DNA from 2 places in the Streptomyces sp. NPDC048420 genome. Region 1 is predicted to be linked to the other one. Evidence: riboswitches for the same ligand, from Rfam matches in the RefSeq annotation. Region 1 holds a riboswitch; the other holds the start of a gene.

Evidence for each region. A riboswitch is a leader RNA that binds a small molecule or an ion and turns the genes downstream of it on or off. The one in region 1 is predicted to bind cobalamin.
Region 2: another riboswitch for cobalamin. It lies ahead of AB0D34_RS26810 (cobalamin biosynthesis protein); the one in region 1 lies ahead of AB0D34_RS03125 (HoxN/HupN/NixA family nickel/cobalt transporter).

What each region holds. Positions count from the first base shown of each region.
Region 1 covers NZ_JBEZKG010000002.1:90,785-94,988, reverse strand. The annotation lists gene AB0D34_RS03140 (hypothetical protein) at 1-210, shown strand, start outside; partial or broken gene AB0D34_RS03135 (IS630 family transposase) at 408-1,181, opposite strand; gene AB0D34_RS03130 (metalloregulator ArsR/SmtB family transcription factor) at 1,295-1,642, opposite strand; cobalamin riboswitch at 1,829-2,047, shown strand; gene AB0D34_RS03125 (HoxN/HupN/NixA family nickel/cobalt transporter) at 2,076-3,194, shown strand; gene AB0D34_RS03120 (class I SAM-dependent methyltransferase) at 3,191-3,781, opposite strand; gene AB0D34_RS03115 (nucleoside hydrolase) at 4,085-4,204, opposite strand, start outside.
Region 2 covers NZ_JBEZKG010000014.1:67,410-71,613, forward strand. The annotation lists gene AB0D34_RS26800 (inorganic phosphate transporter) at 1-831, shown strand, start outside; gene AB0D34_RS26805 (hypothetical protein) at 864-1,085, shown strand; cobalamin riboswitch at 1,234-1,366, shown strand; gene AB0D34_RS26810 (cobalamin biosynthesis protein) at 1,467-2,408, shown strand; gene AB0D34_RS26815 (cobyric acid synthase) at 2,405-3,898, shown strand; gene cobN (cobaltochelatase subunit CobN) at 3,895-4,204, shown strand, end outside.

The sequences.
Region 1 (4,204 bases):
AACCGGATGGAATCTCCAGCCGACTGGCCCGTAGAAGGCTTGCTCGCACACATCGCGGGACAGGGCGAGAGCACCTTCCGCGTCGTCGACGTCTGGGAGTCCGAGGAGGCCCTCAACAGCTTCGCCGAAATCCTCGTTCCGATCCTCCGTGAGGCCGGTGTCGAGGGCGACCCGGAGGTGTATCCGGCACTCACATATGTGTCCGCCTAGGTGATCAGCCGCCTCGGGGCAGTGCTGTGCCGGTCCCAACGGCGCGGATGCCGCCGACGGAGAGCCTTTTCACGCGATCGAACAGCGTCAGGTCAGCCAGTGCCGCAACAGGAAGGAGCTCGCGGTGGAGTACCGCCTGGTCATCTGGGAGCCGCAGTCCCGGGAGACTGCCATGAACCACCGGGTGCTGCGCTGGCTCAGGCCACGTTCGCGCGGGTGACGACCACGCGGAGGCGTTCGTCGGCAGCGTGCTTGTTCCGCCAGATGATGTAGCGGCGGATCATGCTGCCCTGCTCCTTGTGGCTGGTGCGGTCGGTGCCGTCCAGCGCGAAGTAGCGCAGGGCGGTGAACTGGGCCTCGATGCGGTTCAGCCAGGAGCTGTAAGTCGGCGTGTAGGCGAGCTCGACGTTATGCGCCGCGGCCCAGTCGCCGACCCGGCTGTCCTTCTTCGTAGCCAGGTGCGGGGAGAAGTTGTCGAGCACGACCGCGATCCGGACCTGAGGCGGGTAGAGGCTGCGCAGATAGCGGCAGAACTCCAGGAACCTCGTGCGGTGCTTTCTCGGCTTGATATGGCCGTAGAGCCTGTCCTTGCCCAGGTCGTAGGCGGCGAACAGGTTCCGGACCCGTGCGGGCGGGTGTAGGTCGCCCGTCGGCGGGGCCTCGGCTCCCGGCCGGGTCCTTGTGCTGCCCTCCGCGCTCAGCCCACTGCCGCCCCGGGTGGGGCTGGAGGTTGAGCGGCCCGAACTCGTCCAGGCAGAAGACGACTTCGGGTCGCCGTCGTCGGGTATGACCTCTCTGTCGGCGATCGCGTAGAGGTGCTCGACCCTGGCCTTCTTGGCTCCGTAGTCGGGGTCGCGCGAGTTCTTCCATGTCTTCATGCGTTGAAAGGAGACGCCCTCCTCGCGGAGCAGGATCCGAAGGCCCTCGTGGCTGATGTCGTCGACCACCCCCTCGGCGACCAGGAAGTCGGCCGCCGACTACCGCGCCGTCGTCCGGCACGCACCCGACCTGCGCGAGCACAACATCCACGACGTCGTCTGAGGCTGAGGGCCGGTCGGGCCGCTGGAGCACGGGCCGCCCCCTCTCAGGACACCTGCTTCAACAACCCCCGCACATCCTCATCCACCACCGAATACCGAACCACCCGCCCCTCCTTCTCCCCCGCCACAACCCCCGCCGCCCGCAGCAGCCGCAGCGCCTGCGATACGGCGGGGTCGTTCATCCCCGTGGCGATCGCGAGGTCGGAGACGGCCAGGGGGCCGGTTCGGTGCAGGGCGAGGAGCAGGGACAGCCTGTTCGGGTCGGCCAGGAGGGCGAAGCGGTCCGACCAGGCGCGGACATGCCCCGGGTCGCCGATCGCCTCGATGGCGTCGCACACCCGGTGTCCGTCGATGGTGCGGCGGTCCGCTCGGTCGGGCGGGACGAGATGCATGGGGTCATCCTCGCAGGACGCGATCCCGCGGGAGGCGCCCTCGCACGACGGGATCCAGCGGGGGGCGCCCGAGCAGGACGAGATCTCGCCGGGACGCCCTCGCAGGAGCAGTTAAACATCACCGTCCGGCCAGGCGGCCGTATGTGATCTTTCATACCTGCGTAGGTATGCAGCTATGCAGGGGACCGCCAGTGCCCCTACCGTGGTCGGGCCGTGGTGCTCGGGAAGCCGGTGACGATCCCTCAGGGGGTTCATGCCGGCGCGGCCCTCGCCACTGTGATCGGGGAGTTTTCCGCCCATGTCCCTCACGGGACAGCCACTGGCCGTCAGTACGCGGCCGGGAAGGCGGGCCGGGAGACGCACGACCCGTAAGCCAGGAGACCGGCCACGGCAGCTCACGCGTTCATCCACGAGGTGCTGGAGTGACCACCGTATGACTGATCCTGGCCTGCCCGAGAGCGCCGCCGCTTCCGCCGCCGCCTCCTCCTTTCGCTGGCGGCGGGAGGACACCGTCAAGACCATCGGTCTGATGGCCGCCATAGCCGGCCTGCACGTCGTCGCCTTCGGGATTCTTTTTCTGCTTGTTGTCCCGGAGCACTACGAAGTCGGCGACAAGGCCTTCGGTATCGGGCTCGGCATCACCGCCTACACCCTCGGTATGCGGCACGCCTTCGACGCCGACCACATTGCCGCGATCGACAACACCACCCGCAAGCTGATGGCGGACGGCAAGCGGCCGGTGTCCGGGGGGTTCTGGTTCGCGCTCGGGCACTCCAGCGTCGTGGTGCTGCTGGCCGCGCTGATCGCCGGCGGCACCCAGCTGGCCGGCAAGGTCATGAACGAGGGGTCGAGTACCCACCAGGTGCTCGGGTTTCTCGGTACGACGGTCTCCGGGTCGTTCCTCTATCTGATCGCCGCACTCAATCTGGTCGCCCTGCTCGGCATCCTGAAGGTCTTCCGGGCGATGCGGGCGGGGACGTACGACGAGAAGGAGCTCGAATCCCACCTGGACTCGCGGGGGTTCATGAACCGGATCCTCGGGCGGCTCACCAAGTCCATCACCCGGCCCGGGCAGATGTATCCGCTGGGGTTTCTCTTCGGGCTCGGCTTCGACACCGCCACCGAGGTCACGCTGATGGTGATGGCCGGGTCGGGGGCGGCGGCCGGGCTGCCCTGGTACGCGATCCTGTGCCTGCCGCTGCTCTTCGCCGCCGGGATGAGCCTGTTCGACACGCTCGACGGCACGTTCATGAACTTCGCCTATCAGTGGGCCTTCTCCAACCCGGTGCGCAAGGTGTTCTACAACCTCGCCATCACCGGGCTGTCCATTGCGGTCGCCTTCTTCGTCGGCACGATCGAACTCGTCGGGGTCCTGCACGAAAAGCTCGACCTCACCGACGACCTCACCACCTGGATCGCCGACATCGACCTCGACAATGTCGGCTACGTCATCGTCGGCCTGTTCGTGGTGGTGTGGGCGGCGGCGATCGCCTACTGGCGGCTCGCGAAGGTGGAGCAGAGGTGGACGCCGCGGCCTGCCGACTCCCGCTAGTGCTGTGACCGCGTGGTGCGCACCGCCATCAGTAGTCCGCTTGACCATGCCATGCGGACGCAGCGGAAGTCCTCGCGTTCGTCCAGCTCGGCCAGAAGGCGCTTGACGGAGGCGCCGTGGCTCTCCGGCCAGCCGGGCTGGGGGAAGAGGTCGTCGATCAGGTAGGTCCCGCCGGGAGCCACGAGTTCCAGGGCCTGGTCGAGGTGCGTGAACTTGCCCGGCCAGGTGTCCGCGAAGACGAGGTCGAAAGGAGCGCCGTCGAAGTCCTCCAGCCATGCGCCGCCGTCCCCGGAGACGAAGGTCACCCGCGGGTCGTCTCCCAACTGTTCCTGGGCGATGGCTTGGACGGTGGGGTCGAGTTCGACTGTGGTCAGGCGGGAGTCGCTGTCCATGCCGCTGAGGAGCCAGGCGGCGCCCTCCCCCACTCCGGTGCCGAGTTCGAGGATCCGGCCCGCGGGCCTGGCGGCGGCGAGTGCTGCCAGGAGGCTTCCTGTGCGATCCTCGCTCGACATGCTGAAACCCGCGTCGCGTGCCTTGGCGCGCAACGCGGGCAGGGTGGTGGGGAGGCGGCTCGGTGTGTCGTCCATCCGGAGATGATGCGAGGACAACGACCTCGCGGGCAAGGTCCTTTCTCATTGCTCCGGCTCGTTTCCATTCTGTCTCCGCAGAGGCTGACCGGCGGGTTCAGGAGGCCTTGGACTCCGCACTGCCCGACCGTAGAGCTCGTCGAGGCCGACCAGCAGGGCACCTCCACGGTCGGCCTCGGCTAGCAGCCGTCTCGCTGAAACCTGCCGCGCTGAAGCACACGAGCCTGCACCGCGTGGTGTCCATACCTCGTCCGGTGAGTCGGAGCCTGACCGCCGGACGGTCAGGCCGAACGGCCCGCCCCCTCAGCCCCCCTCCACCGCCGTCAGCCACAGCTTCACGTACCGCTCCACGTCCACGCCCAACCCCACGTCCACCAGGGTCACTTCACGCTCGCCCTCGTGGATCTCGGACTCGCCAGGACG
Region 2 (4,204 bases), on a different contig from region 1:
ATCCCTGCGGTCGCCGCGCCGATCGTCGCGGGCGTCGCCGCCATGCTGGCCACCCGGCTCTCCTACTCGCTGGGCAAGAAGGCCGACGGCAAGGCGGCCGCGAAGGGCTACCGCACCGGCCAGATCGCCTCGGCCGGACTGGTCTCGCTGGCCCACGGCACCAACGACGCGCAGAAGACGATGGGCATCATCACCCTCGCCCTGGTCGCCGGCGGCGCCGTCGCCCCCGACTCCGACCCGCCCACCTGGGTCATCCTCTCCGCGGGCCTCGCCATCGCGCTCGGCACCTACCTCGGCGGCTGGCGCATCATCCGCACCATGGGCAAGGGCCTGACCGACCTCCAGCCGCAGCAGGGCTTCGCCGCCCAGACCAGCGCGGCCACCGTCATCCTCGCCTCCTCGCACCTCGGCTTCTCCCTCTCCACCACGCACTCCGTCTCCGGTTCTGTGATGGGTGCGGGCCTCGGCCGCAAGGGCGGGGTGGTCCGCTGGTCCACGGCCACCCGGATGTTCGTGGCCTGGGGCCTCACGCTCCCGGCGGCGGCCCTGGTGGGCGCCCTGGCCGAGTCGGTCACCGACCTCGGTGACTGGGGCACGGCGGTCGTGGCGGTCTTCCTCGTCGCCTCCAGCGCGGCGATCTGGAAGATCTCGCGCCGCGAGGTCGTGGACGCCTCCAACGTCAACGAGACCGACGAGCCGGCCGGCGTGGTGACCCAGGCGATCGCCGCCGTGACCCCGCCGCCCGCGGGCACGGTGACCGAGGACCTCACCGCCACGATCCCGGCCCCGCCCGCCGCCGCGGAACCGGCAGCCCCGCCGGCCGCCGTCTGAGCCCGCACCCCAGCACCTAAGGAAGCCTCACCATGCAGATCGACTGGGAAGCGCTCGGCTCCGTCTTCGGTGTCAGCCTCGTGGTCACCGTGGGCCTGGTGGCCCTCTTCACCCTCGGCATCATGGGCCTCTCCCGCCAGGAGCGGGCCACGGCCCAGGGCGGCTCGGCCACCCTCGCGGTGGCAGGCGCGTACGCCTGCTTCGCGGCCTGCGCCGCGGCGGTGGCGTACGGAATCTCTCTGATCGTGGCCTGACGGCACCGATCGCCCGACGGCCGGGCGGGCACGGAACTCCAGGGTTCCGTGCCCGCCCGGCCGTTCGTTCACGGTTGGTCCGGGCCCGGCGGTGTGGGGTTCTGCACACTCCCCCGCCGCAGGTCAACAGCAAGTTGACTGCCGTTCGGGTGCGTGGTGGACTGCCGGGGCCATGTACGGCGGCAGAAGAGGAAGCCGGTGTGAGTCCGGCGCGGTCCCGCCACTGTCACCGGGGTAGCAATCCCCGGGAGCCAGGAACTCTCGCCGCCGGTCTCGTCGAACCAGGGCGTGGACACCCTGAGTGAGGACATAACGCGATGCTCGCCTGCCGATCGACCCGCGCCACCAGGTGCTCGCACGACCCTGCGATCGGCTGACCCGGTGCGTGCCGATCGCGTCTTCGCGTACGGCGCCGCCGCCGGCCTCCTCGGTGATCTGCTGCTCGGCGATCCGCGCCGCGGGCATCCGGTCGCCGCGTTCGGGCGGGCCGCCGGTGCCGTGGAGCGGGTGTTGTGGCGGGACCACCGGGGGTGGGGCGCGCTGCACACCGCCGTCTGCGTGGGCGGTGCGGTGGGGCTCGGTGCCGTGACGGAGCATGTCGTACGTCCGTCCCGTACCGCTTCCGTCGCGCTGACCGCCGCCGCCACCTGGGCCGTGGTGGGCGGGACTTCGCTCGTGCGGGAGGCCCGGGTCATCGGGCGGGCGCTGGAGGCGGGGGACGTCGAGTCGGCCCGCGCCCGTTTGCCTCATCTCTGTGGGCGGGATCCTCAGGCCCTCGACGCCGACGGGATCGCCCGGGCCGTGGTCGAGTCCGTTGCCGAGAACACCTCCGACGCCGTCGTGGGGGCGCTCGTGTGGGGGGCCTTCGGTGGAGTGCCGGGGCTGGTCGGGTTCCGGGCCGTCAACACGCTCGACGCCATGGTCGGGCACAAGTCGGAGCGGTACCGGCGGTTCGGGTGGGCCTCCGCCCGGCTCGACGACCTCGCCGGGTGGCCGGGGGCGCGGCTGACCGCCGTACTCGCGACGGTCTCCGGGGGTGATCCGCGGGGTGCGGTGCGGGCGTGGCGGGAGGATGCCGGCAAACATCCCAGTCCCAACGCCGGGCCCGTCGAGGCCTCGTTCGCGGGGGCTCTCGGGGTGCGGCTCGGCGGGACCCTCTCGTACGCGGGGCGGGTCGAGCACCGGCCCGTGCTCAACGGGCAGGGGCGTGCCGTCGCCACGTACGACATCGAGCGCGCCGCACGCCTGTCGCGGCGCGTCGGACTGCTCGCGCTCGGCGCCGGTGTCGTCGCGCGGGCCCTCGTGAAGGGGCGTGGGGCATGAGTGGTGGGGGGCTTCTCGTCGCCGGGACCACCTCGGACGCCGGCAAGAGTGTCGTCACCGCCGGGATCTGCCGGTGGCTGGTGCGGCAGGGGGTGAAGGTCGCGCCGTTCAAGGCGCAGAACATGTCCCTCAACTCCTTCGTGACGCGCGAGGGCGCGGAGATCGGGCGGGCCCAGGCCATGCAGGCGCAGGCCTGCCGCATCGAGCCGACCGCGCTGATGAATCCCGTGCTGCTCAAGCCCGGTGGCGAGCAGAGCAGTCAGGTCGTGCTGCTCGGAAAGCCGGTCGGGGAGCTGAGTGCGCGCGGCTATCACGGGGGGCGGCAGCAGCAGTTGCTCGGAACCGTGCTGGAGTGCCTCGCCGAACTGCGGGGCACGTATGACGCGGTGATCTGTGAGGGGGCGGGCAGTCCGGCCGAGATCAACCTGCGGCGGACCGACATCGTCAACATGGGCATCGCGCGCAACGCCGGGCTGCCCGTGCTCGTCGTCGGTGACATCGACCGGGGTGGCGTCTTCGCCTCCTTCTTCGGGACCGTGGCGCTGCTGTCCGAAGAGGATCAGCGGCTGGTCGCCGGGTTCCTGGTGAACAAGTTCCGGGGGGATGTCTCGCTGCTCGACCCCGGGTTGGACATGCTGCACGGGCTCACCGGACGGCACACCTACGGCGTGCTGCCCTTCCGGCACGGGCTCGGGATCGACGAGGAGGACGGGATGGGGGTCCGGAACTCCCGGGCCTCGGCCCCGGTGGGCGAGGACGTGCTGCGGGTGGCCGTATGCGCGGTTCCGCTCATGTCGAACTTCACCGATGTCGACGCGCTGGCCGCGGAACCCGGTGTCGTCGTGCGGTTCGTGGACCGGCCGGAGGAACTGGCCGACGCCGACCTCGTCATCGTTCCGGGGACCCGGGGGACCGTCCGTGCGCTGGACTGGCTGCACGAGCGGGGGCTCGCCGACGCCCTCGTCCGAAGGGCCGCGGAAGGGCGTCCGGTTCTCGGCATCTGCGGCGGCTTCCAGATCCTCGGCGAGCACATCGAGGACGAGGTCGAGAGCCGGCAGGGGCACGTCGACGGCCTCGGTGTGCTTCCCGTCCGCGTGCGGTTCGCGCGGGAGAAGACCCTCACCCGGCCCGTGGGGGAAGCCCTCGGCGAGCAGGTCGAGGGGTACGAGATCCACCACGGCGTCGCCTCGGTGACCTCAGGAGAACCCTTCCTCGACGGCTGCCGCGTCGGCCAGACCTGGGGGACGCACTGGCACGGCTCGCTGGAGTCGGACGGGTTCCGGCGGGCCTTCCTGCGGGAGGTGGCGGCCGCCGCGGGCCGCCGGTTCGTGCCGGCCCCCGACACCTCGTTCGCCGCGCTGCGCGAGGAGCAGCTCGACCGGCTCGGCGATCTGATCGAACAGCACGCGGACACGGACGCGCTGTGGCGGCTCATCGAGTCCGGCGCGCCACAAGGACTGCCTTTCATTCCACCGGGAGCGCCCGCATGAGCACAGTGTTGTTGTTGTCGACCGCCGACACGGACCTGCTGGCGGCCCGGGCCGCCGCCGGTGCCGACTACCGGATCGGCAACCCGACACGCGTCGACGTCACGGACGAGTTGCCCGCGCTGATCGAGGGCGCGGACATCGCCGTCGTACGGCTGCTGGGCGGCAAGCGGGCCTGGGAGGAGGGGCTGGCCGCGTTGAAGGCCTCGGGTGTCCCGACCGTGCTGCTGGGCGGCGAGGCCGTGCCCGACGCGGAGTTGATGGCCGAGTCGTCCGTGCCCGCGGGTGTGGTCGCGGAGGCGCTGAAGT